3 regions of the Bradyrhizobium sp. Kon56 genome follow, and region 2 is predicted to be linked to each of the others. Evidence: riboswitches for the same ligand, from Rfam matches in the RefSeq annotation. Region 2 holds a riboswitch; each other region holds the start of a gene.

Region 1 (8,051 bases), on a different contig from region 2:
CAAGATGAGCGCGTCGCTGCCAAACGGCGTGAAGTTGACGCTGGATTGCGGTGATGTGGATGCGTTGGCAGCCGTAATCGGAGCGCTGTGTCATGTTCACACTGGTCGCTGACCTGCAAGTCTATCTGCACCGCGAGCCGATCGACTTCCGAGCCGGCATCAACAGCCTTGCGGTTCTGGTGCAGGAGACGATGGCGCTCGATCCGTTTGCTCCGGCGGTTTTTGCGTTCTGCAATCGCCGTTGCGACCGGATGAAGCTGCTGTCTTCGATCGGTCGGGCTTTGTGCTGGTCCGGAAGCGGCTGACCGAGGACAGGTTCAGGTGGCCGCGCCGGGAGGCTACGGTCGTCCAGCTTACGACCGAGCAATTGCACTGGATTCTCGACGGCATCGATATTGACGCAATGGTCCGCCATCCAGTGCGGCAATATCAGGTCGCAGGCTGACGGCTCCCGAATTGTGCGGTTGACGCGGCGACATGCTTTCGATTCAAGAATCTGATGAATCGACCCGGCGAACTGACTGTTGAAGAGTTGATGGCGCGCATTGCTGCGCTGCAGGCGGAGAACCGTCAACTCGCCGAACGGGTCGTTAAACTTGAGGAAGAGTTGGCCCTTGCGCGGCTGTATCGTTTTGCGCCGAAGGGCGAGAAGCACATTGACCGCCTCTTCAATGAAGCCGAACAGGCCGCGGATAAGGACGACGCCGACAGCGAAGATGGCGATGTCGTTGTCCTGCCGGACACGGGCTTGCCGGCGAGCGAAGGGGCGACGGGAAAGAAGCGCGGCCGCAAGGCCTTGCCGGAAAACCTGCCGCGCGAGCGTGTCGAGTATGACCTTCCCGACGCCCAGAAGGCTTGTCCTTGCTGCCGTCACCAGATGCATCGCATGGGCGAGACCGTTACCGAGCAACTTCATATCGAGGTGAAGGCGAAGGTCCTGCAGAATGTGCGGTTCAAATATGCCTGCCGTCATTGCGACCGCACCGGGATCAACACGCCGGTCGTGATCGCGCCAATACCCACGCAACCTTTGCCAGGCAGCATCGCTACGGCCTCGACGCTGGCTTTCGCGCTCGTTCATAAGTATGTCGACGGCACACCGCTCTACCGCCTGGCGCAGGCATTCGAGCGCGCCGGCGTTCGTGTCAGCCGAGGCGCTCTGGGCCACTGGGTGATCGGCTCGAGCGAAAAACATCTCTCCCGCATCTATGACGCGCTGAAGCTACGGCTCAGATCGCAGCCCCTCATCCATGGTGACGAGACCACGGTCCAGGTGCTGAAGGAAATGGACAGAGAGGCCGCCAGCACGTCAATATGTGGGCTTACCGGAGCGGCGAGGACAGTGACGAGCCGATCGTGCTGCTCGAATATCAGCCGGGCCGCGGCCAGATACACCCGCAGGCTTCCTCGGCGATTACCGCGGGATATTGATGAGCGATGGCTACACTGGCGGGGGCCACCCATCTTTGGATGCATGGCCCATTCCAAGCGGCGCTTCGTCGACGCACTCAAAGCGAGAAAAAAGGGTGGCGGGCCGCCGGAACAGGCGCTCCGGTTCTTCGAACAGCTCTACCGGGTTGAAAGGCAGGCGCGGGACGAAATACCGGAGAAGGGTGAAACACAGGCCGAATGCATTCGCCGCTTCCGCCAGCAACATAGTGTCCCCATCCTCAATGCTCTCAAGGTATGGCTCACTGAAATCGCCCCGAAGGTCTTGCCTGACAGCAAGCTCGGCGACGCTGTGTCCTACACACTGAACCAGTGGGATTATCTGACGCGCTACACCGGGGACGGCAGCATGCCGATCGACAATAATCTTCTGGAGCGCGACATCAGGGTTTTTGCAACTGGCAGCAAGAGTTGGTTGTTCAGCGATACCGTCGACGGAGCCAAGGCCAGCGCCATCGTCTAAGCTTAGTGCTGACCTGCCGCGCTTGTGGCGTTGAGCCGTTAGCGTGGTTGCGCCACGTCCTTACGGAACTGCCTCAGCGCCCCGAGAACGCAGCTATCGACGATCTCCTGCCCTTCAACTTCCTCGACGCCGCCGCAGCCTGACCCGATCCGTCCGTCTGAAAGCGATCAGCTGTTGCAAGGGCCGCCAACGTGCGGGAAAATGAGCGCTTACCCTTGACGGGATAAATGTATGTTGTCCCCCAGCATTGAAGCAATGCGGCGGCTGCCGACTCCTTCGCAGACCACTGCGCGTTCGGCATTGAGTTCTTCCTTGCGAACCTCGTTTCCAGTGTACGACCACATCGTCTCGGTCGGACCGCATGCCGCAGACCTCTGCATCAAAGACGAAGCGTACGCCTCCTCGCTCGCAAGCCGCAGCGAGGCCGCGCGTGAACTTGTGAATGTCGCCGGTTGAGTCAGACGGGGTAAAGAAGCCACCATAATACTGATCGCGCAGAGCTGGCTCTATTGTAAGCATCTCAGAAGGCGTCACGGGACGGCGATCCAATCCGCCCTTGAGCAGCAACTGATTCACGCGAGAGGCCGCATCGAACTCGGGTTTGCTCGAATAAACGTGCAAAATTCCTCGCCGCTCCAAGTCGAAATCGATGCTCTCCTGATCGGCTAGCTCAAAAAGATGCTTGCGAGCGGCTATCGCTAGCTTCGTCGTTTCGATCGTGTTGTGCTGGCGGTAGTTTCGAATCTGGCTTACGAACTCTGCCAGCCAAGTATAGCTGTGAAAACTGGGGCTTGGGTTCAGCAACAATGGTGCATCTTTGCGCAGCAGCCACCTCAAGCCTTTTACGATCGTTGCGACGTTATTTCCAGACCTCCGCATTGCTTGCCGATAATTGGCCGCCGTTCGCAAACGAAGTGTCCATCGCCGGATAGCGCTGGCGATCAAAGACTGTAACCGAATAGCCGCGGCGGGCCAGGGCATGGGCAGTTGTAACTCCGGTGATACCGGACCCGATTATGATGATCGTGCTCATCGTATGCTCCAAGACAGGATTGAACGAACGGTGAATGGCTTCGCCATGTCTCCGTCCCCAAATCTGTCCGTGCACCTGAGAGCTTTGTCCGCGATCGTCGTGGATCACGGTCCCCTTCGGTGGGGGCTGACCGACACCTCTCTCCAGATCGTCCTCGGTGTGCGGTCATGGGCCTGAGAGTTCCTTGGGGAGTTGCTCCGTCGGCGGTGATACGCCTTTGCAGGCTTATCGCGCTCTCCCGCACACAATCATCAGACACGATAACACTCTCAGTCGTACTCACTACCTGTCAAGCCGCGATGAATCGTCGGACCCAAAATCGGCGGCGTAAGCGACAACTCGATGTTTGCCCTAGCTCCCCACCCAGCTTAGCAGGTGGTTTGTTGCCTAGTACTATGCTGATCTCGCTTTTTTGATGATTGCATTCGCTGGATGTCCCATTGGTTTCCAGCGAGCTATCGGCAGCCAGCGCAGAAATACTGCGTGATCCTCAAAAGAACGCACAAGGTTTGCGTGGCGACGCTCTAATAAATCTGCGGTGGTGTAGGACCCTACAAAGCTGTGCTTGGCATGCATCTCTTTCAAAGTCGAGCCAAAATGGAGGCCTGCACGCCTGACGCGGTCGCTCTGCTCGATGAGGGGCTCTTCACGCCACTTGCGTCGACGCCTCTGGCTTATGGCGGCAGGATTCGCTCTTGTTCGTCGCGCGGGCAGGTTAAGTTCGCTGCTGGTCCGGCGATCCGCTGCCTCGATTTTCAATTCGCTCGATTTCAGGCGGTCGCTGATTACCGCATCGGCAGCTTCGAGCAAGGCTTCAAATAGCCCGGCGTTCGCATCGAAGCACGACCCGATTAGGATCGTATCTTCCCCCCGAAGGTAGTTGGAAAGCCTGTTTTCAAGCGCTCGGTGAACGGAGAGCGTTCCGCAACTGAATCGCACGGACAACATTCCAAAGCCTGCCGTTCGAGACCTGTATGCGCGGCTCGCACCAGGGCCGGGTGATTGGCCAGACCGAGATAATTGTTGGCGCACATGTTCAGGAGCTCGCGCTCGCCAAGTGCGCGCAGGTGTATATGCGTCGACTGAGGCGAGGCGATCTCTTGCTCGACTTTCTGGAGCTTTCGATGTCACGAAGTCGCTGACCAATTTGCGAGCGCATGGTTCATTTCCGATCATGGTTAAATGATAGCAGTCGACCATGCGGGATCCGCGTGCTTTGGCAAAGAAAGATCTGTAAGCTGGAGGGTGATGGGCCCGACCTGGCCTTTGGAGATCGTCGTGTCGTCGATGCGCGTCACTGGCACAATGCCGCCGGCAGTAGAGGTAATGAACACCTCGTCAGCCTTCTTGATATCGTCACGACTGATGTCAGCAGCAGTGGCGGCGAGGCCAATCTCAGCACAAAGATCGAACACGGTCCGACGCGCAATACCCGGTAACACGCCAAGAGCCGGCGTTCTCAACGATCCGTCCTTTACCAACACGTTGAAGCCTGGACCCTCGGCGATATGCCCGTTCGTATCTAGGATCAGCGCCGTCTCGTCGTAGGCATCGAAAAGACCCTTTACGAGATCAAGCCCATGATAGTTCTTGATCGTGGGATCGACTGAACCCGGCGGGATGCGGACACTCTCGCTAATCGCGACGCGCAAACCTCTTTCCAGTTGTTCCTTTTGGCAACTGAACCATAAGCTACCGCAAACGCGATAAACCGGTTCTCTGCAAGGTGGGGATCGCGGCTGAATGTCGGCGATGAACCGCGCGTGCAGATCATCTCAACGTAAGCCGATTTATGACCCGACAATAGCGACACACTGCTTGGGGATCGAAGCAATTGTCTCGCGATTGTAGGGCAGCTTCATTCGAAGACGTTCGACGCCTGCCGGAAATCGGTCAAGGTGCAGATCCAACCGAAAAACCGGCCGTTCCACACGTGCACGTTTTCGTAGGTCGCGTCCGAGTGGAGGAGACCCCAATCGAGCACAGAGATCTTGGCCTCGGACATCGGAAGGTACTGCCCATCCATGAAGGCGACCCCATGAGGGTAGCGCCGTTGACCGATGTGATGCTGATCGATTGCCGAAAGCGGGGGTGAGGGCTCTTTCATCGGAGTCATTGGAAATAGGAGGGATTGAGACAAGGAATAAGTTCTTGCTTTGGGACAAAAGGATCGCGGACATGGTGCTCCATCAAGATGTCGAGGATCGGCACGGCCGGCCCACTGAACCTGGTCACGTTGGATGTTAGAAGCCCAACGAGCCGCATTCCTCGGATCTGGCATCTCGCCTAGTCTAAATTCTCCGTCCGAAACGTGAAGCTTTCGTACAAAAGGAACGCGGCCAGGCGGCGAGCTCTTCGCATTTCGGCTCTGGCGCCCTCAGCATAGAAGGAAATTCGCGGCTCCGAATCTGGTTGATATCGGGCAATTTCGCATGTCGGTGTCGGGTGCATTCGAAGCGACCGCAGGCGCTTTGACGCCGCACCCTTCGTTGACACAGTGAGGCCGCACTGCGTTGAGCGTTTCTTCGATACTGCTCCGTATTCGATCAGGAGGTGACCTCGTTCGAGGACATGGCTTAGGCCGCACTAAGCGCGTACGCATAGAGCCCGCTATCCTCACCGACTCAATGTCCTTCATGCACAGCTCTGGATCTCGCTGATGCGAATTCGGCACCGCGCCGCCTTGCGCGCCCGTGCGCTCATCGGCCACTAGAGCTAGATGACAGTCGCGTTGTGAAGCCAACCAGCAATAGAGCTGGAATGGGGATAGTGGGGGAGGGAGCTTTGGCGCCTTTCTTCGATCACCGTTGGATAGGAAGAGGTAATGCTTCAAGGCTTGACGGGGAGACGCAGGATTTCTGCTTATCAGCCACTATATTATTTATTTTCTGCATGCAGAACCGGTACTGTTTATTCAGATGTGTCGTTTGCGTGGCATAGCGGTGAAATGGCTCAAATGTGTTCATGCCTGCATGGTCATAGGTGCTGTCCTCCCGGTCGAGCGAAGGTCGCATGTGGTGCTGATCCGGAGCGGCGGTCGGCCGTTGTGGGCTGCGGGGGCGTCCTTATGAAGTTCGCGAGGGGCGTTATGCTGAGGGTGATCTCGATGCAACGTCTCTGATCGAGGCCCACCTTCTTCAAGGTTTGGCAGTGCTCCGCAATCACAATTGTGGCAGTTCGAACTAGCGTTAGACACGGGAAGATTCAATGGATCTCGCATTCACAGAAGAAGAGCGGCGCTTTCGCGAAGAAGTGCGGCAGGACTTGCGTGAAAACATGTTGCCGGAGATACCACGCAAATTAGCCGAAGGCCGTCGGTTGTCGAAAGACGAGAGGGCTGCGGGAGCGCGTATCCTCAATCGGAAGGGTGTCCCGACTTGGCCTAAAGAATATGGAGGAGCGGGGTGGACTCCCTTGCAGCAGTATATTTTCGCAGAAGAGGTGCGAGCTCTTCCCGCGCGGTTTAAGTTCGGATACGGCGAGTCTTTGGTTGGTCCCGTCATCTATACCTTCGGCAATGAGGCGCAGAAGAAATACTATCTGCCGCGTATTGCCGACGCTGAGGACTGGTGGTGCCAAGGCTTCTCTGAGCCGGGCGCGGGCTCCGATCTCGCTTCACTCAGGACACGAGCAGTGCGTGATGGCAGTCACTATGTCGTCAATGGCCAGAAGATCTGGACCACGTGGGCGCAGTACGCCGACTGCATCTTTTGCTTGGTCAGGACCGATCCTGATGTGAAAAAACAGCAAGGGATTTCTTTTCTTTTGATCGACATGAAGACGCCAGGCGTCAGTGTGCGTCCGATACAGCTAATCGACGGCGGTCACGAAGTTAACGAGGTGTTTTTTGACAACGTCCGTGTTCCGGTTGAGAATCTCGTCGGAGAAGAGAATAAGGGGTGGGACTATGCCAAGTTTCTTCTCGGCAACGAACGCTTCGCAGACGCCGGCGTAGCCATTTCCGAGGAGCGTATCCTGTGCGCCAAGAGACTTGCTGCGCAGTGTCACGTCGGCGCTGAGCGACTAATCGATCAAGCCACATTCCGCGAGAAAGCCGCCGCCGTCGAGGTCCAACTAAAGGCGTTCGAACTAACGCAGCTTCGCGTGGTAACTAATGCATCGAAGCAGGAGAAGGCCACGCAGGACCCTGCAAGCTCCATCCTTAAGCTCCGAGGCTCGGAAATCGAGCAGGCGGCCGCAGAACTCTTGGTGGATGTGGCCGGACCTTATGTGCTCCCCTATTTCTCAGAAGAGGAACTCGAGAGTGACAACGGGCCACCGATTGGCCTCGAGTGGATCGCGAGGGCCGCGCCCACATATTTCGGCAGCCGCGCGGCGTCGATCTATTCGGGCTCCAACGAGATTCAGAAGAACATCATAGCAAAGGCGATCCTCGGCCTCTAATGCCTCGATGGCCCGCTGGGCGGCCCCAGTTTAGGAGAATATCACGTTGAACTTTGATCTTTCGGAGGAGCAGCGGCTTCTCAGAGAAAGTGTCGCGCGGCTGCTGCTCGACGGTTACGGCTTCGAGAACCGCCGCATTTATCAGGCGGAGGAGCGGGGATATAGTGAAGCGATGTGGTCACGCTATGCCGAACTCGGGCTTCTTGCGTTGCCCTTCGCTCAAGAATATGGCGGCTTCGGCGGCAGCGCGGTGGATACCATGATCGTTATGGAGGCCTTCGGCGAGGCGCTGATTCTCGAACCCTATTTCGCGACCATTGTCCTTGCCGGCGGCATCCTGCGGCACGGAGCGACTGAGGCGCAAAAGGCGAAGATTATCCCCGCGATCGCGGAGGGCCGAATGAAATTGGCCTTCGCTTATGCTGAGCCGCAGTCGCGCTACGACCTTTTCTACACTAAGACGGGGGCGAAAAAGGACGGAGACAGATGGATCCTTAACGGCACGAAAGCCCTTGTTCTCCACGGTGGCTCGGCCGATAAGATCATCATATCCGCGCGAACAGCCGGGGATACGCGGGACGAGGATGGGATCGGCCTGTTCCTCGTCAACGCCGATGCGCCGGGTCTCTCGCGCCGCGGCTATCCGACACAAGACGGTTTGCGCGCGGTAGAGATCAAGCTCGAGGACGTGCACGTTGAGGC
Region 2 (8,051 bases):
CGTCGGAATCGCGAGCAATGTTTCTAACATGGTCAGAGTCAGCCTTCGCGCTGGTGCCGCCCTCTGTCTTACAAGCGCGAGCAGATTGCATCGGTTCTCTCCGGCCATAAATCGGCCTACGTGCGGATGATTTGCATCCTCGGCATTCAGCAGCGATCCCCAGCAAGCAGAGAATCGCTTCAACGCGCTCAAGCCGCCTTGCGGGCCTCAGATGGGTCGTCAGGCAGCCAGCAATGTCTCAACCAAATTCACCCAATAGCCGATGCCATAAGGCAAAGCTTCATCGTTGAAATCATATGCCGGGTTGTGCACACCAGCGGTCGGTCCATTTCCAATGAAAATCATAGCGCCTGGCCGGGCCTCGAGCATGTAGGCAAAGTCCTCGGCCCCCAGACGCGGCTTGATGTTCTCGTCCACGGAAGCGGATCCGACGAGACTGCGTGCCGCCCTGATCGCCAGATTGGTCTCCTGGGTATGGTTGAAGGTCACCGGGACGGACCGACGGTATTTAAAGTCGATATCCGCGCCAAATCCGCGCGCTATGCCTTGGGCTGCTGCCATGATCTGGCGCTCGGCGAAGTCTCGCAGGTTAGGAACATGAGTTCTGACAGTCCCAGCCATTTCGACGTGATCAGCAATGATGTTGTAGGCGTTAGCGGCATTCAACTTGGTCACGGAGATTACGAGGGAATCGATTGGATTCGTGTTGCGCGAGACCAAAATCTGTAGGCCGACGATGATCTGTGCCGCAATTACGACTGGATCGATGGTCTCATGCGGCTTGGCCGCATGACCGCCACGCCCCTTCACGACAATGTCAAAATCGTCCTGCGAGGCCATGATCGGCCCATCGCAAATGCTGAACGTGCCGACCTCGGTGCCCGGCGCGTTGTGCATCCCAAAGACTTTAGAGATGCTGAAACGGTCCATGATTCCTTCCCGGACCATTTTTAGGCCGCCAGAGGGAAGTTCGACTTCTTCCGCCGGTTGAAAAATCAGGGCGACGCAGCCCTTGAAATTGCGCGTCTTGGCGAGGTATTTGGCGGCACCCAGCAACATAGCGGTATGACCATCGTGCCCGCACGCGTGCATTTTGCCCGGTACTCTCGAGGACCACGGTTTGTTTGAGGCCTCAAGGATTGGCAGCGCATCCATGTCGGCTCTCAACCCGATTGTGGGACCGTCTCCCCCCTCCCCTTGAATCAATGCAACGATACCGGTTTCAGCTATGCCCGTTTCGATGTGATTGATGCCGAAGGAAGCCAGCTTCTCGGTCACGAACCTCGCCGTGTTATGTACCTGAAAGTCGAGCTCGGGATTCTCGTGAAGATAGCGTCGCCAGGCGGTTACCTCACGCTGCAGATCGCGGAACTGTTCAACGCTATGCATGTCAGACCTTAACTTACGAATCCATTACGATACGGCACCAGTCGTATGCGGCGGTGTCCCCGTGCACCACTCATCAAGCGGCCGCGAGCACTCTCTGCTGCAGGCGCTTGCGTCCTGACTTTTTGGAATGGAGAACGCGGCAAGTGACAATGTAGAAGTGTCATGGCTGGACGTCGCATCTATTGGGCGGGAGCCGTGTCGGCTTCTGCACCCTCGTCGTGAATCACAAATACTCAGCATTCACCGCCGGATTGCTGATATTCGACGCTCTCATGTGGCCATTGGGGTACAGGCGTAACACGCGAATAGGACGTCATGGCCGCTTGAGGCTTACGGCGAGAGCTCTGCATGCTCTTCCTTCCGCCGCGGGCTTTCTGTCTCTTTATTTGGCGACCACCGGTATGGTTCGAGAAGCACGAGAGGTGAGCAATTGCGAGCCAGCTTCGGTCACGACAACGACCTCTTCATGCAGCATCAGCTTCGGTGATCCGTCGAAATACGAAGGATAGGAGGTGCTTGGCTCAATATTAATGATCATGCCTGGCTTCAGTATCGTCTTATCGTCCGGTTGAACGGAAGGTAGCTCCGGCATCCATAAACCCATGGAGTGCCCCATTCGCCCGATGTTCGTGGCTTTACCGCGATTATTTGAGCCATTTAGCACGGCTGACATTGCGCTCCAGACATTACAGATCGGAATGCCAGGTTTAGCGGCGGCAATTCCCGCTTCTGTGGCATCCCAAACGACTTGATAGGCATCCTGGGTGTGCGGATCAGGTGCACCGAACGCAAAGTGTCGGTCGAAGTCGCTCCAATAAAAGTCGAATAGACAGCCCGCATCAATAAACAGCAGGTCTCCATCCGACAGAACTTTGTCGCTCGGGACACCGTAGGGCCGCGTATAGCCCCCGCGGCCAGAGACACCAACGATCTTGCTTGTCTTCTCGACACCGCGACTGAAGCATTCGGTCTCGAACAAGCGACACACCTCTCGTTCCGTCATACCCAGACGGAGCTTTGGTGTCAGATTCTCAAATGCCTCTGAAACAAGCCCGCATACAGTTCGAATTCGGTCGACCTCTAATGGAGACTTGATCATTCGCAATGGAGTGAAAATTGGATCCGCTGCATCGACAAACGTCCGAGGTTTGATCGCATCCGCAACGCGCAAGAAATCTCCCGCAGGGAAGCCAAGTCTACTCTCCGCGCCAAGCTCTATGCCGATTCTGGCGTGCTCTGGCAATAGTTCACGCAACGCTCCGGCAAGTGCTGACACACCCTCATCCTTCGGATTCGGACTAGGCCAGCTCCGGCATTTTTTTACCCAGGTTGTCTCTCTATAAAACTGGTCGATTCCCTCGGGAACGATCGCAACAGCTTCACCAGACGAAAGAATAAGAAGAAATCGCGGCCGAGTCGTCTGCTGCGGCGTCGTGCTAGGCTCACCAACGAGATATCGCAAGTTGTGTTCGGCCGTCACCAGAAGCGCGTCTATAGTATGCTCTTTCATCAAACGCCGCGCCCGCTCGACCCAGCCTTCGTATTCGATCCGGGGAAACGGATCGTACGGAATTGTCTTAATCGAACCAAAACCAATAGCGTTCATCGCTTTTCTCCAGAGAAATACGTCAAGCGCTGGGCGACCGATAGTTTACATGCTGGTCCGACAGCACATGACAGCTTTCGCGGGCTCATTCGATATCCTTTGAAAGAGCCGCCCGCAGTTTCTTGTGAGAGAGCATCGGGACACCGAGTTCCTCTGCAAGCAGGCGAGCAACACCTTTGAAAGGAGCTTTCAGCTTATCGTGGTACACGATGCCTTGAATCCCACCCACGATCGAATGCACGCAAGCTCTTAGATCGACCAAGCGACTTTCCTGGTCATAGCCGCCCGACACTAGCCAATGGTTTGGTAGGACATGACTTGCTGCTATCGGGGGTTCGTCTTGTGCCTGCAATATGGCGCTCGTAAAGCTTGGTTCGAAGTGAACGCCACCGATGCAAAGGACGGAGGTTACCGCTTCGTCCATGCGATCGAACGTTCGCAATAGCGAACGCGCCAGCACCCGAGCGGCACGAGAATTAGTCCAATCTGCTGGCGAGCTTCCGATCTCGATATCGATTGCAGAAGGCCGCAAGTCAGCGAGACGGGTACCAGCATCACCCGCCTTGACGCCCGACCAATGAGTCGCTTCCAGGTAAGTGCGAAAGTCGGCAAGACCCGACGTGACGCGCTCGGCTTCGATGGCTAGAAGAAGGCCCCGAGTAATCCGGGGGTCGACTGCGCTGAAAGTCCCCGTCGCCAGGTCGCCGGTCGTTTGAACCGAGAAGATTGCGTTTTGTGCATTGGCCCCCTCGTGCCAATTCACGATTCCAATAACGTTGGCGTCACCGAAGCGTTCATTCAAGATTGGCGCGTAGCGCCCATAGTCGTTACTTACGACCTCGTTAGTGGGCACGATCGAAATCCTGGCGCCATGCAAGCCAGGAACCTCGAGTACGGAGTGCCCATCGAGCTCTAAACCCGTTCGAACAAGGGTGCATTCGGCCTTGAGGGCATCCAGAACGTGACCCGCAACCGGATCCCTTTCGTGATCGACGCAGAAGACGAAGACGGCATGTCTCACCGCGATTCTCCATCGAGTTCAACGCAGATCGAAAGCGTACGACATCTATCCTCAACTCGGCGCCCGCATCTTTTGGGCTTCATATGAAAACAGCATGCTATTTGAGCTGAGATCGTAGTTCGCAAGGCGCGACCAGGCGCTTGAGAGCCGATCAACCCCGGCCCGAACAGCCTCAGAATGGCGCCACGCGCGAGCTGAGTCTTGTGATCGGCTGGCGTCTTTGGCGAAGCAGCGCCGTGAAATCGCACAACTTGGAGATCGCGGGAGTTGATCGCCGAACTAGCAGAGAACCTCAGTTCGTCGCGCGCCAAGCCAGACTCAATTCTATCGCCAGACGCGAGAAACGTCGACGCCAGAACGCTGCAGAACCCTCGGTCGAGCAGAGCAAGCGAGTCAGGGGTGCAGCCGTCCATTTTGACTCGACGTTGAAAGAGATGCATGCCGCGCACAGCTTTTGGAGAGTCCTACATCACCATGTATTTATTAGAGCTGCCCCACGCTCACATTGTGCGTTTTTTTGTTAAGATCGCAGTTTTGCTGCGTTCTGCAGCAACAGCTTGTTCAAAACCGGTGAGACATCCAGCGGATACGATCGTACATGCTAGGCCACCACAGCGATCTTAGCGGCAAACCAGCTGGTGATCGGACGGTTGGAAGAGCAACATTATCGAGCATCGCCTACGCCGCCGAATCTCGAGCTTCAACGATGCGTCATGGCTTGACATGTAGTGAGTACGTCTGAGACTGTTATCGTGTCTGACGATGGTGTGCGGGAGAGTGCGATGAGCCGACAGGCACATCGCCGCCGACGGAGCAACCCCCCAAGGAAACTCTCAGGCCCAGGACCGCACACCGAGGACGATCTGGAGAGAGGTGCCAGTCGGCACCCACCGAAGGGGACCGTTATCCACTAGGATTGCGGAGAAAGCTCTCAGGTGCACGGACAGATTTGGGGACGGAGTGATGGCGAAAGCCATTTCACCGTTCATTCATCCCTGTCTTGGAGCATACGATGAGCACGATCATCATTATCGGATCCGGTATCACCGGAGTTACAACGGCCTATGCCTTGGCCTGCCGCGGCTATTCGGTCAGTGTCTTTGACCGCCAGCGTTATCCCGCGATGGACACTTCGTTTGCCAATGGCGGTCAATTATCGGCAAGCAATGCCGAAGTCTGGAATAACGCCGCAACGATCGTAAAAGGCTTGAGGTGGATGCTGCGCAAGGACGCACCATTGCTGCTGAACCCAAGTCCCAGTTTTCACAAATATACTTGGCTCGCGGAGTTCGTAGGCCAGATTCGGCATTACCGTCGCAATACGATCGAAACGACAAAGCTGGCGATAGCGGCGCGGCAACATCTGTTTGAGCTTGCCGATCGGGAGAGCATCGCTTTCGACTTGGAGCGGCGAGGAATATTACACGTTTATTCGAGTAAGGCCGACTTCGATACGGCTTCTCGCGTGAATCAGTTGCTGCTCCAGGGCGGATTGGATCGTCGCCCCGTGACGCCCTCCGAAATGCTCGCGATAGAGCCAGCGCTGCGTGATCAGTATTACGGTGGTTTCTTTACCCCATCTGACTCAACGGGCGACATTCACAAGTTCACGCGTGGTCTCGCTGCGGCTTGCGAGCGAAGGGGCGTACGCTTCGTCTTTGGTGCAGAGATCTGCGGCATGCAAGCTGATCGAGACGGTGTGGTCGTACGATGGGAAGGAGGCCCTCTGAAGGAGGAACTTAAAGCTGAAAGAGCGGTGGTCTGCGCTGGGGTCGGCAGCCGACGCATTGCTTCAATGCTGGGGGACAAGATAAACATTTATCCCGTCAAGGGATACTCCATCACGGTCGAGCTCGGGGATGAAACGAGCCAAAAGGCTGCGCCCCGTGTCAGCCTGCTCGACGAGGCCACCAAGATCGTGACCAGCCGGTTAGGAGAAGATCGCTTCCGTGTCGCTGGGACCGCGGAGTTCAACGGCGAGAACCGCGACATCCGCTGGGACCGAATTAAGCCTCTGGTGCGCTGGGTAGAGCGGTCTTTTCCGGATGTGTCCACCGCGCAGGTGGTGCCATGGGCAGGCTTGCGTCCTATGACACCTAGCATGATGCCGAGGGTCGGCCGAGGTAAAAGGCCGAATATCTTCTACAACACCGGTCATGGTCACCTCGGCTGGACATTATCCGCTGTCACAGCTGAGATGGTCGCGGACGTCATTGCAACAGATGATAGTAAAACTCGGCTGAGCCGATCCGTGGCCTCATAGGCGTTTAGCCTTATCCAGCTCGCAAAACTATGCTCCTGGCGGCATCAAAGCCGGGGGCATATCGCTTGACAGCGCCACAGCAGGATCTTGCAGTATTATCCTACGAACACGTTACCCTCACCGGCTTACGACCCGAGAGCTTAATTGCTCAGACGAAGACCTCGATGAGCCACTTGGCGCCGTCGCCTTCAACAGCCTCCATGTGACGCAATCATCATCCGTATAACTGCTTACGGATTAATGCCAGGCAAGAGAGTAGCGGATCTCTGCATGACCGAGCAGAAAAATATCCCCAGCCAACGACCTTGTTGTTATCGACAAAGGGGCCCATCACACTCGAGGGCCGACGTCATACCGGCACCGAACGCCAGCGGATCGACGGCAACTCTTATTTCTATTTCGCCGCTCCCAAGCTGTGATCTTCGCGGTGCGTCGGAGTAGCAGGACCGCGGCCTTTCAAAGATCATTTTGCAAGTCACGCAGCGCATATTTGTTGAAATTGCCGACGGATCGACGATACTGGTGTCGTAATGATGTTTTTCGAAGAGATTTCCCAACTTCGAGACGTTTTTCTGCGCTAGGCACCGACTCGTTGCAGAATTTCCTCTCAAGCCCGGAGCCGGTTATGCAATACGACCGAATCGACGCTCACATCCTCGAGATTGTGCAAAAGAATAACCGTTTGACATCCGAGGCGATTGGCGAACTGGCCGGGCTTTCTGCTACCGCGTGTCAACGCAGACTAAAGAGGCTTCGCTCGGACGGCATCATCGAGGCCGACGTTTCCATCGTCTCGGCGAAGGCGGTAGGGCGACCTATTCAGATGCTTGTGCTGGTGACCTTGGAGCGCGAGCGCTCGGACATAATTGACAGATTCAAAAAGGCTATCAAATCGTCAGTTGAAGTCGTCAATGGGTTTTACGTTACAGGCGATGCTGACTTTGTCTTGTACATTACCGCACGCACCATGGACGACTATGAGCAGTTCACCCGGCGATTCTTCCGTGAGAACCCTGATATCAAAGGCTTCAAGACGATGGTGGTAATGGACCGGGTAAAAGCCGGCTTTGCTATTCCAATCGAGGCTCCATCCGAGGATTGAAGCGTATCTCGCCAAGCGAATCTGCTTGTCCTCGTTTGTCCATCGCCAGATCAGGTAAGCGCACTGCCGCCGGGTACGCTACGAAGCGAGCGCAGACATTTGCGCAAGAGGTGCAATTCCCAACTCCAGCAGCTTCTCACCCAGATTCGCGGCGCTGGTTGTCTATCGCTTGAGCCTTGTGGCGCGAGCGAGCTGACTAACTCGATCGCGGAGGACCTGGCAACCGTTTACCGAACAGAGGGACCTCGCATAGCGCGCTTTTTCATCGCTCAATGCGCGGAAAATGCTGCAAACTGCCATATCGATCTTGTAGTGTATCGGCTAGTGAACCTTTTGCAGATCGGTTTAGCGGGTAGGACGTCCGCCTGCATGCGTTCAATTGTTGCTGCCTTTCCACTCTGACGAGACCATGCGAATCTCAAGAAATCGGCGGCGGTTCATCCGCGGCCCGGCTAACGCAGCAGCTCGCTTCCCACAGCCGGCCACGATAAAATCCACTATTCGGGATCAATACCTATCCCAGAGAATGCAGCCTCTGGCGCCATTAAGTGCGTGCCACATCTGGCCGAAGCCGCTGGCATGTCGCACGGAGTGACTAGGCAAGGGGCGGTGTCGTTGACGCTCACGCTTGCAGGGCAAGAATCAGATTCGCTCGCACCAAGCTGGACAA
Region 3 (8,051 bases), on a different contig from region 2:
AGCCGAACGGCGCGGCCGAGACCGGCCCCACAGGCGCTTTCCCATCCGTCGCCGGATGACCGGGCAGGAACGGCTTGAGGTGCGCCTTGACGCCGATCGGGCCCATGCCCGGGCCGCCGCCGCCATGCGGGATGCAGAAGGTCTTGTGCAGGTTGAGATGGCTGACATCGGCGCCGTAATCGCCGGGCCTGCTAAGGCCGACCTGCGCGTTGAGGTTGGCGCCGTCGAGATAGACCTGTCCGCCATGGCCATGCACGATCTCGCAGATCTCGCGGATGTGCTCCTCGAACACGCCATGGGTCGAGGGATAGGTGATCATGACCGCGGCGAGGTCGTTCGAATACTTCTCGGCCTTGGCGCGGAGATCATTGACGTCGACGTCGCCGTTCTTCTCGCAGGCGACCACCACCACGTCCATGCCGACCATCGCGGCCGAGGCCGGGTTGGTGCCGTGCGCGGAGGAGGGGATCAGGCAGATCTTGCGATGCGTCTCGCCACGCGCCGCGTGATAGCCGCGGATCGCGAGCAGCCCGGCATATTCGCCTTGCGCGCCCGAGTTCGGCTGCAGCGAGATCGCGTCATAGCCGGTGATGTCGCACAGCCATTTTTCCAGCCGCGCGAACAGCGCGTAGTAGCCCTTCGCCTGCTCAGGCGGGGCGAACGGATGCAGGCTGCCGAATTCCGGCCAGGTCAGCGGCATCATCTCGGTGGTCGCGTTCAGCTTCATGGTGCACGAGCCGAGCGGGATCATCGCGCGGTCGAGCGCGAGGTCGCGGTCGCTGAGCTTGCGCATGTAGCGCAGCATCTCGGTTTCCGAGCGATGCGCGTGGAAGACGGGGTGGGTGAGGAAAGAGGTCGCACGCTTGAGCGTCTCCGGCAGCGCCTCGCGCGTGGTGGCGTCGATCTCGGCGTATGCAAGCTGCCCGCCGAAGGCGCGCCAGACTGCTTCCACCGTTGCGGGCGTGGTGGTCTCGTCGAGCGCGATCCGCAATGCAGTTTCGCCAGCGCCGAGATTGATCTTCTCGGCCGCCGCGCGCGCCACGACTTCGGTACGCTTCGCCCCTGCATCCACGCTGAGCGTGTCGAAGAAACTGTCGGACTGCAGCGCAAAGCCGAGCTTGCGCAGGCCGGCCGCCAGCACCGCGGCGCGGCGATGCACATTGCGCGCGATCTGCGAAAGGCCTTCGGGGCCGTGATAGACTGCATACATCGAGGCGATCACGGCGAGCAGCACCTGCGCGGTGCAGATGTTGGAGGTCGCCTTCTCGCGGCGGATGTGCTGCTCGCGGGTCTGCAGCGCGAGACGGTAGGCCGGCATTCCGCGCGAATCCACGGAGAGGCCGACGATGCGGCCGGGCAGCGAGCGCTTGAGCGCATCGCGCACCGCCATATAGGCCGCGTGCGGCCCGCCATAACCCATCGGCACGCCAAAACGTTGCGCCGAGCCGATGGCGATGTCCGCGCCGAGCTCGCCGGGCGAGGCGAGCAGTGTCAGCGCCAGCAGATCGGCGGCGATGATCGCGAGTGCGCCCTTGGCCTTCAGGCTGGCGATCGCGGGCCTGAGGTCGCGCACAGCGCCTGAACTGCCCGGGTATTGCAGCAGTGCACCAAGCACGTCGGTCTTGTCGAGATCGGTGAGGGGATCGCCCACGACCAGGGTCCAGCCCAGCGGCTCCGCGCGGGTGCGCATCACGGCGAGCGTCTGCGGATGCACGTCCTTGTCGACGAAGAAGGCCTTTGCTTCGACCCGTGAGTGCCGCTCCGCGAGCGCCATCGCTTCGGCGGCAGCGGTAGCCTCGTCGAGCAGCGAGGCGTTGGCGACGTCGAGCCCGGTGAGGTCGCAGATCATGGTCTGGAAGTTGAGCAGCGCCTCGAGCCGGCCCTGGCTGATTTCAGGCTGGTAGGGCGTGTAGGCCGTGTACCAGGCCGGGTTCTCCAAAATGTTGCGCTGGATTACCGCGGGCAGGATCGTGCCGGAATAGCCTTGGCCGATCAGCGAGGTGAAGACCTGGTTCTGGGCGGCGAGTTCGCCCATATGCGCGATCGCTTCGGTCTCGCTGAGCGGCTTGCCGAGATCGAGTGGGACGGCCTGCCGGATCGAGGCCGGCAGCGTCTGCGCCATCAGCGTATCGACGCTGTTCGCGCCGACGGCCTCGAGCATCGCGGTGACGTCGCGCGCGGAGGGGCCGATGTGGCGGCGAACGAAGCTGGTGGTGTCGCCGTTGGATTTGCGGTGCGCGGTCATCATGGGTCCTCGCTTCAGATGTTCTTGTCGCCGTCATGCCCCGCGAAGGCGGGGCATCCAGTAAACGCAGCCGCTTCGGCTAGGGCCGATTGGCCGCGGCGTACTGGATCGTCCGCCTTCGCGGACGATGACACCGAATATGAGGTCAGAGTTCGCATCATCTCACGCCGTGTGGGCCTTGTAGGCGGCTTCGTCCATCAGACCGCCGAGCTCGCTCTTGTCGGCAATCTTGATCTTGAAGAACCAGGCCGCGCCTTGCGCATCCGAGTTCACCAGTGCGGGCTCGGCGGCGAGCGCGGCGTTGGTCTCGAGCACTTCGCCCGTCACCGGCGCGTAGACGTCCGATGCGGCCTTCACCGATTCCACGACCGCGGCGGGTTCGGCCTTCTTCAGCGTGCGGCCGAGCTTGGGCAATTCGACGAACACGACGTCGCCAAGCTGCGATTGCGCGTAGTCGGTGATGCCGACGGTGGCGACATCGCCGTCGATCGCGAGCCATTCGTGGTCGGAGGTGTACAGCGTCGTGGTCATTTTCTCGGTCCTCAGCGTTTGTAGGTGTTTTTCACGAAGGGCATGGCGGCGATTTGCACGGCCAGGCGCTGGCCGCGCACCTCGGCGAAGAGTTTTGTGTCGATCGCGCTCGATGCGGTGGGCACATAGCCCATCGCGACCGGCGCATTCAGGCTCGGGCTGAAACCGCCCGAGGTGACCTTTCCGATCGGCTCGGCGGAGGTCGCATCCGCAAACAGCAGCGCGCCTTCGCGCACCGGCGCGCGGCCCTCGGTGCGCAGGCCGACGCGGCGGCGGGATGCGCCATGGTCGAAATGGGCGAGAATCTTTGCCGCGCCGGGGAAGCCCCCGGCACGCGCGCCGCCGGTGCGGCGGCTCTTCTGCACCGACCATTCCAGTGCGGCCTCGACCGGCGTGGTCGCGGTGTCGATGTCGTGGCCGTAAAGACAAAGCCCGGCCTCGAGCCGCAGGCTGTCACGGGCGCCGAGCCCGATCGGCATGACGTCAGGATTGTCCAGCAGGGCCTTGGCGAGCCGTTCGGCATCGCCGGCAGGAACCGAAATCTCGAAGCCGTCCTCGCCGGTATAGCCGGAGCGCGAGACGAAGCAGTCGAGGCCGGCGACCTTGTGCGGACCGGAATCCATGAATTTCATGGCGGGTGCTTCTGCACACAATTTCGTCAGCGCCGATTCCGCCTTCGGCCCCTGCAGCGCGATCAGCGCGCGGTCGGCAAGCGAATCGATCATGCAGTCGTCCGAGAGATTCGCGCGCAGATGCGCCTCGTCCTCGGCCTTGCAGGCGGCGTTGACGACCAGGAAGAGGTGATCGCCGAAATTGGCGACCATCAGATCGTCCAGAATCCCGCCCTCGGCATTGGTGAACTGGGCGTAGCGCTGCCGGCCCGGCGCGATCGCCAAGATATCCTGCGGCACCAGTCCTTCCAGCGCGCGGGCGGCGTCCTCGACCTTGCCGGATTTCGGCCTGAGTGCGATCTGGCCCATGTGGGAGACATCGAACAGGCCGGCTGCGTTGCGGGTATGAAGGTGTTCCTTCAGGACTCCGGCCGGATATTGCACGGGCATGTCATAGCCCGCGAACGGCACCATCTTGCCGCCGAGCGAGACATGCAGGTCGTAAAGGGGGGTGCGTTTCAGGGAGTCTTTGTCGTCGCGCGCAAGCATCGGGGGGCCCTCGGCGGTTCCCCGGGAACGATTTCCCGTGGACACCAGTCGAAGCCCCATCTGTCGCTGTGCCTGAGAGTATTATCCCGTCGGCGGACGCTGTCCGAACCTACCCTTTAAAAGGTCTTGGCCCGTCGGCGCCTCTTTCCAGATGCTGTCAAAGCCACGCGGTCCTTTTGCCTGAGAGTTTCCGGGGCGGTTGCTCCTTCGGCGCCGGCTACCAGTGCCGGTCTCTCCCGACGTGGCCGTACGATACAGATAGGTAAAGACCACAGGCCGGCCAAGCCTGTCAACGCGGCATCGGCGGCTTTCCAACGGATTACGCGACTGCGGCAACGCCTTGATCTGGCTGCACAGTTTCTGGACAGCCAAGCTGGCCTTGTCTAAAAGCGCATTGGCCCGCAGATATCAGCCCAAACTTGCGGTTTGGGTGGCTGGAAGGCGGGTGCAAGCACACCCGATTGGATGAACATGAGCGGCGTCAACGAGATCAGGTCGACCTTTCTGAATTTCTTTGCCGAGAACGGCCACGAGATCGTGTCGTCCTCGCCATTGGTGCCGCGCAACGATCCGACGTTGATGTTCACCAATGCCGGCATGGTGCAGTTCAAGAACGTCTTCACCGGCGTCGAGAAGCGGCCCTATCAGCGCGCCACCACCTCGCAGAAATGCGTGCGCGCCGGCGGCAAGCACAATGACCTCGACAATGTCGGCTACACCGCGCGCCATCTCACCTTCTTCGAGATGCTCGGCAACTTCTCCTTCGGCGACTATTTCAAGGAGCACGCGATCGAGCTGGCCTGGACGCTGATCACGAAGGAATTCGGGCTCAAGAAAGACAAGCTGCTCGTCACGGTCTACCACACCGACGACGAGGCGGCCGGGCTGTGGAAGAAGATCGCGGGCTTCTCCGAGGACCGCATCATCCGCATCCCGACCTCGGACAATTTCTGGGCGATGGGCGACACCGGGCCGTGCGGGCCGTGCTCGGAGATCTTCATCGATCGCGGCGAGCACATCTGGGGCGGGCCTCCGGGCTCGCCTGAGGAGGATGGCGATCGCTTCCTCGAATTCTGGAATCTCGTCTTCATGCAGTACGAGCAGGTGACGAAGGAGGAGCGCGTGGCGCTGCCGCGTCCCTCGATCGACACCGGCATGGGGCTGGAGCGCATGGCCTGCATCATGCAGGGCGTCGACAGCGTGTTCGAGACCGACCTGTTCCGTCATTTGATCGACGCGACGGCGTCTGCTCTCGGAAGCGGACCGGACGAGAAGACCGTGGCCTCGTTCCGCGTCATCGCCGACCATCTGCGTTCGTCGGCCTTCCTCGTCGCCGACGGCGTGCTGCCCTCGAACGAGGGCCGCGGCTATGTGCTGCGCCGGATCATGCGCCGCGCGATGCGCCATGCGCAGCTGCTCGGTGCGCAAGAGCCGCTGATGCATCGCCTGGTCTGGGCGCTGGTGCGCGAGATGGGCCAGGCCTATCCGGATTTGATGCGCGCGGAAAATTTGATCGAGGAAACGCTGCGGCTGGAAGAGACCCGCTTCCGCAAGACGCTGACGCGCGGCCTCGCCATTCTCGACGAGAAGAGCGCGTCCTTGAAGAAGGGCGACATGTTCGACGGCGACGTCGCCTTCACACTGTACGACACCTACGGCTTCCCGCTCGATTTGACGCAGGACGCACTGAAGTCGCGCGGCATCAGCGTCGACCAGGCCTCCTTCACCGATGCGATGGAGCGTCAGAAGGCCAAGGCGCGCGAATCCTGGAAGGGGTCTGGCGAAGCGGCTTCCGAGGCGATCTGGTTCCCGCTGCGTGAGAAGCTGGGCGCAACCGAATTCCTGGGCTACGAGACCGAGAGCGCTGAAGGCGTGGTCACTGCGCTGGTCAAGGACGGCAAGGAAGCCACGAGCCTCAAGGCCGGCGAGCTAGGGGCGATCGTGCTGAACCAGACGCCGTTCTACGCGGAGTCCGGCGGCCAGGTCGGTGACACCGGCGTATTGACCGGCGAGGGCGGCATCAAGTTCCGCGTCACCGACACTCAGAAGAAGCTCGGTGATTTCTTCGTTCACGTCGGCACATTGGAGAGCGGCGAGCTGAAGCTCGGCACCGCGCTGCAGCTCGAAGTGGATCACGGCAGGCGCTTTTCGATCCGCGCGCATCATTCGGCGACCCATCTCATCCACGAGGCGCTGCGCCAGGTGCTCGGCGACCATATCGCCCAGCGCGGCTCGATGGTTGCGCCGGATCGGCTGCGTTTCGACTTCGTGCATCCGAAGCCGATCACGGCGGAGGAGCTCGCGCGCGTCGAGGACATCGCCAACGAGGTGGTGCTGGAGAATGACGAAGTCTCGACCCGCGTCATGGGCGTGGACGAGGCCCGTGAGGCCGGCGCACGCGCCCTGTTCGGCGAGAAATATGGCGACGAGGTTCGCGTCGTCTCGATGGGCCGGACCGCGCGCGAGCGCGGCGCCAACGCACTCGGCTGGTCGGTCGAACTTTGCGGCGGCACGCATGTCAGGCGGACCGGCGACATCGGGCTGATCACGCTGACGGGCGAGAGCGCGGTCGCCTCCGGCGTGCGCCGCATCGAGGCTTTAACCGGCAACTACGCGCGAAAACACGCCAACGACACCATGGCGCTGGCGAAGACCGCGGCCCACGAGCTGCGCACCTCGATCGACGACGTCCCGGCGCGCATTGCCGCTCTGATGGAGGAGCGCAAGAAGCTCGAGCGCGAACTCTCCGACGCCCGCAAGAAGCTGGCGATGGGCGGCGGTGCAGCTTCGAGCAACGGCGCGGCCTCAGGTGTGCGCGAAGTCGGCGACGTCAAGCTGATGGCGCGCGCGGTCGAGGGCATCGAGATGAAGGATCTCAAGAGCCTTGCCGACGACGGCAAGAAGCAGATCGGCTCCGGCGTCGTCGCTATCGTCGGCGTCACCGAGGATGGCAAGGCCGGCGTCGTGGTCGGCGTCACCGCGGACCTCACTTCGCGTTTCAATGCGGTCAATCTGGTGAAGGTCGCCTCCGAAGCGCTCGGCGGCAAGGGCGGCGGCGGGCGGCCCGACATGGCGCAGGCCGGCGGCCCTGATGGCGCCAATGCGCCCGCGGCGCTCACGGCTATCGAAAAAGCCATGGCTGAACAAAAATCGGCCGGCGCGTAGGCAGGTGCGCCCCGTTCCGCGAGGAATTGGGCTCCGCGATCCCAATCTGAGGGATCGCCTCTACGAATTGCTGGAGCATGATCCGCTGGCCTACTCGGTCGGGTCCCGCTTCATCCAGCTGATCATCGCCGTCATCGTGCTCGACGTGATCGCGATGATGCTTGCCTCGGTGCCGGAGCTGGACGCGCAATTCAGCGCGCTGTTTTCGGCGATCACCATCCTGTCCGTGATCGTGTTCGCGCTGGAATATGCGGCGCGGCTGTGGACGGTGGCGGGCCATACCCAGCGCGCAGCGTCCGCGCTGTCCGACCGGCTCAGCTATGTCTTCTCCGCACTCGGCATCATCGATCTGCTCGCGTTCCTGCCGGCCGCGGTCGTGCTGGCCACGGGCCGGCATGCAACGCTGGCAGCGCTCGGCGTGCTGCCGTTCTTCAAGCTGGTGCGCTACTCGCCGGCGATGCGGTCGCTGCTCGCGGCCGTGCACGCGGAGCGGCGGGCGCTGATCGGCTGCATCGTCATCCTGATCGGCGCGGTGCTGACGTTTGCCTCGCTGCTCTATGCCATCGAGCGCGACGTGCAGCCGGACAAGCTCGGAACCATTCCGCAGGCGATGTGGTGGGCGATCGTGACGCTTGGCACCGTCGGTTACGGCGACGTCGTGCCGGTGACGGCGCTCGGAAAGTTCATCTCCGTCTTCACCATCATCAGCGGCTTTGCCATGATCGCGCTGCCGGTCGCGATCATCTCGACGGCGTTTGCGGAAGAGGTGAAGCGGCGCGACTTCGTGGTCACCTGGGGTATGCTGGCGCGGGTGCCGCTGTTCTCGCATCTCAGCGCATCCGAGATCGCCGACATCATGCGGCTGCTGCGGGCGCGCACGATCGAGGAGGGCGAGATCCTGGTGCGGCGGGGCGATGCGGCTTCGTCGATGTATTTCATCACCGCCGGCG

What was found. A riboswitch is a leader RNA that binds a small molecule or an ion and turns the genes downstream of it on or off. The one in region 2 is predicted to bind glycine.
Region 1: it holds a riboswitch for glycine, as region 2 does, so the genes downstream of both, AC0L3B_RS37125 (FAD-dependent oxidoreductase) here and AC0L3B_RS33745 (D-amino acid dehydrogenase) in region 2, are expected to answer to the same signal.
Region 3: it holds a riboswitch for glycine, as region 2 does, so the genes downstream of both, gcvT (glycine cleavage system aminomethyltransferase GcvT) here and AC0L3B_RS33745 (D-amino acid dehydrogenase) in region 2, are expected to answer to the same signal.

Annotation. Positions count from the first base shown of each region.
Region 1 is NZ_JBVVOU010000062.1:829-8,879, forward strand. It holds gene tnpA (IS66-like element accessory protein TnpA) at 1-112, shown strand, start outside; partial or broken gene tnpB (IS66 family insertion sequence element accessory protein TnpB) at 93-445, shown strand; partial or broken gene tnpC (IS66 family transposase) at 500-2,055, shown strand; partial or broken gene AC0L3B_RS37125 (FAD-dependent oxidoreductase) at 2,124-2,945, opposite strand; glycine riboswitch at 3,007-3,094, opposite strand; glycine riboswitch at 3,098-3,196, opposite strand; gene AC0L3B_RS37130 (hypothetical protein) at 3,339-3,893, opposite strand; gene AC0L3B_RS37135 (aminotransferase class IV) at 4,124-4,597, opposite strand; gene AC0L3B_RS37140 (acyl-CoA dehydrogenase family protein) at 6,153-7,349, shown strand; gene AC0L3B_RS37145 (acyl-CoA dehydrogenase family protein) at 7,396-8,051, shown strand, end outside.
Region 2 is NZ_JBVVOU010000036.1:21,411-29,461, forward strand. It holds gene AC0L3B_RS33730 (M20 aminoacylase family protein) at 220-1,389, opposite strand; gene AC0L3B_RS33735 (M24 family metallopeptidase) at 1,772-2,995, opposite strand; gene AC0L3B_RS33740 (D-aminoacyl-tRNA deacylase) at 3,081-4,016, opposite strand; glycine riboswitch at 4,777-4,874, shown strand; glycine riboswitch at 4,878-4,965, shown strand; gene AC0L3B_RS33745 (D-amino acid dehydrogenase) at 5,029-6,279, shown strand; gene AC0L3B_RS33750 (Lrp/AsnC family transcriptional regulator) at 6,905-7,381, shown strand.
Region 3 is NZ_JBVVOU010000007.1:68,570-76,620, forward strand. It holds gene gcvP (aminomethyl-transferring glycine dehydrogenase) at 1-2,245, opposite strand, end outside; gene gcvH (glycine cleavage system protein GcvH) at 2,408-2,776, opposite strand; gene gcvT (glycine cleavage system aminomethyltransferase GcvT) at 2,788-3,936, opposite strand; glycine riboswitch at 4,096-4,185, opposite strand; gene alaS (alanine--tRNA ligase) at 4,408-7,101, shown strand; gene AC0L3B_RS13440 (cyclic nucleotide-gated ion channel) at 7,106-8,051, shown strand, end outside.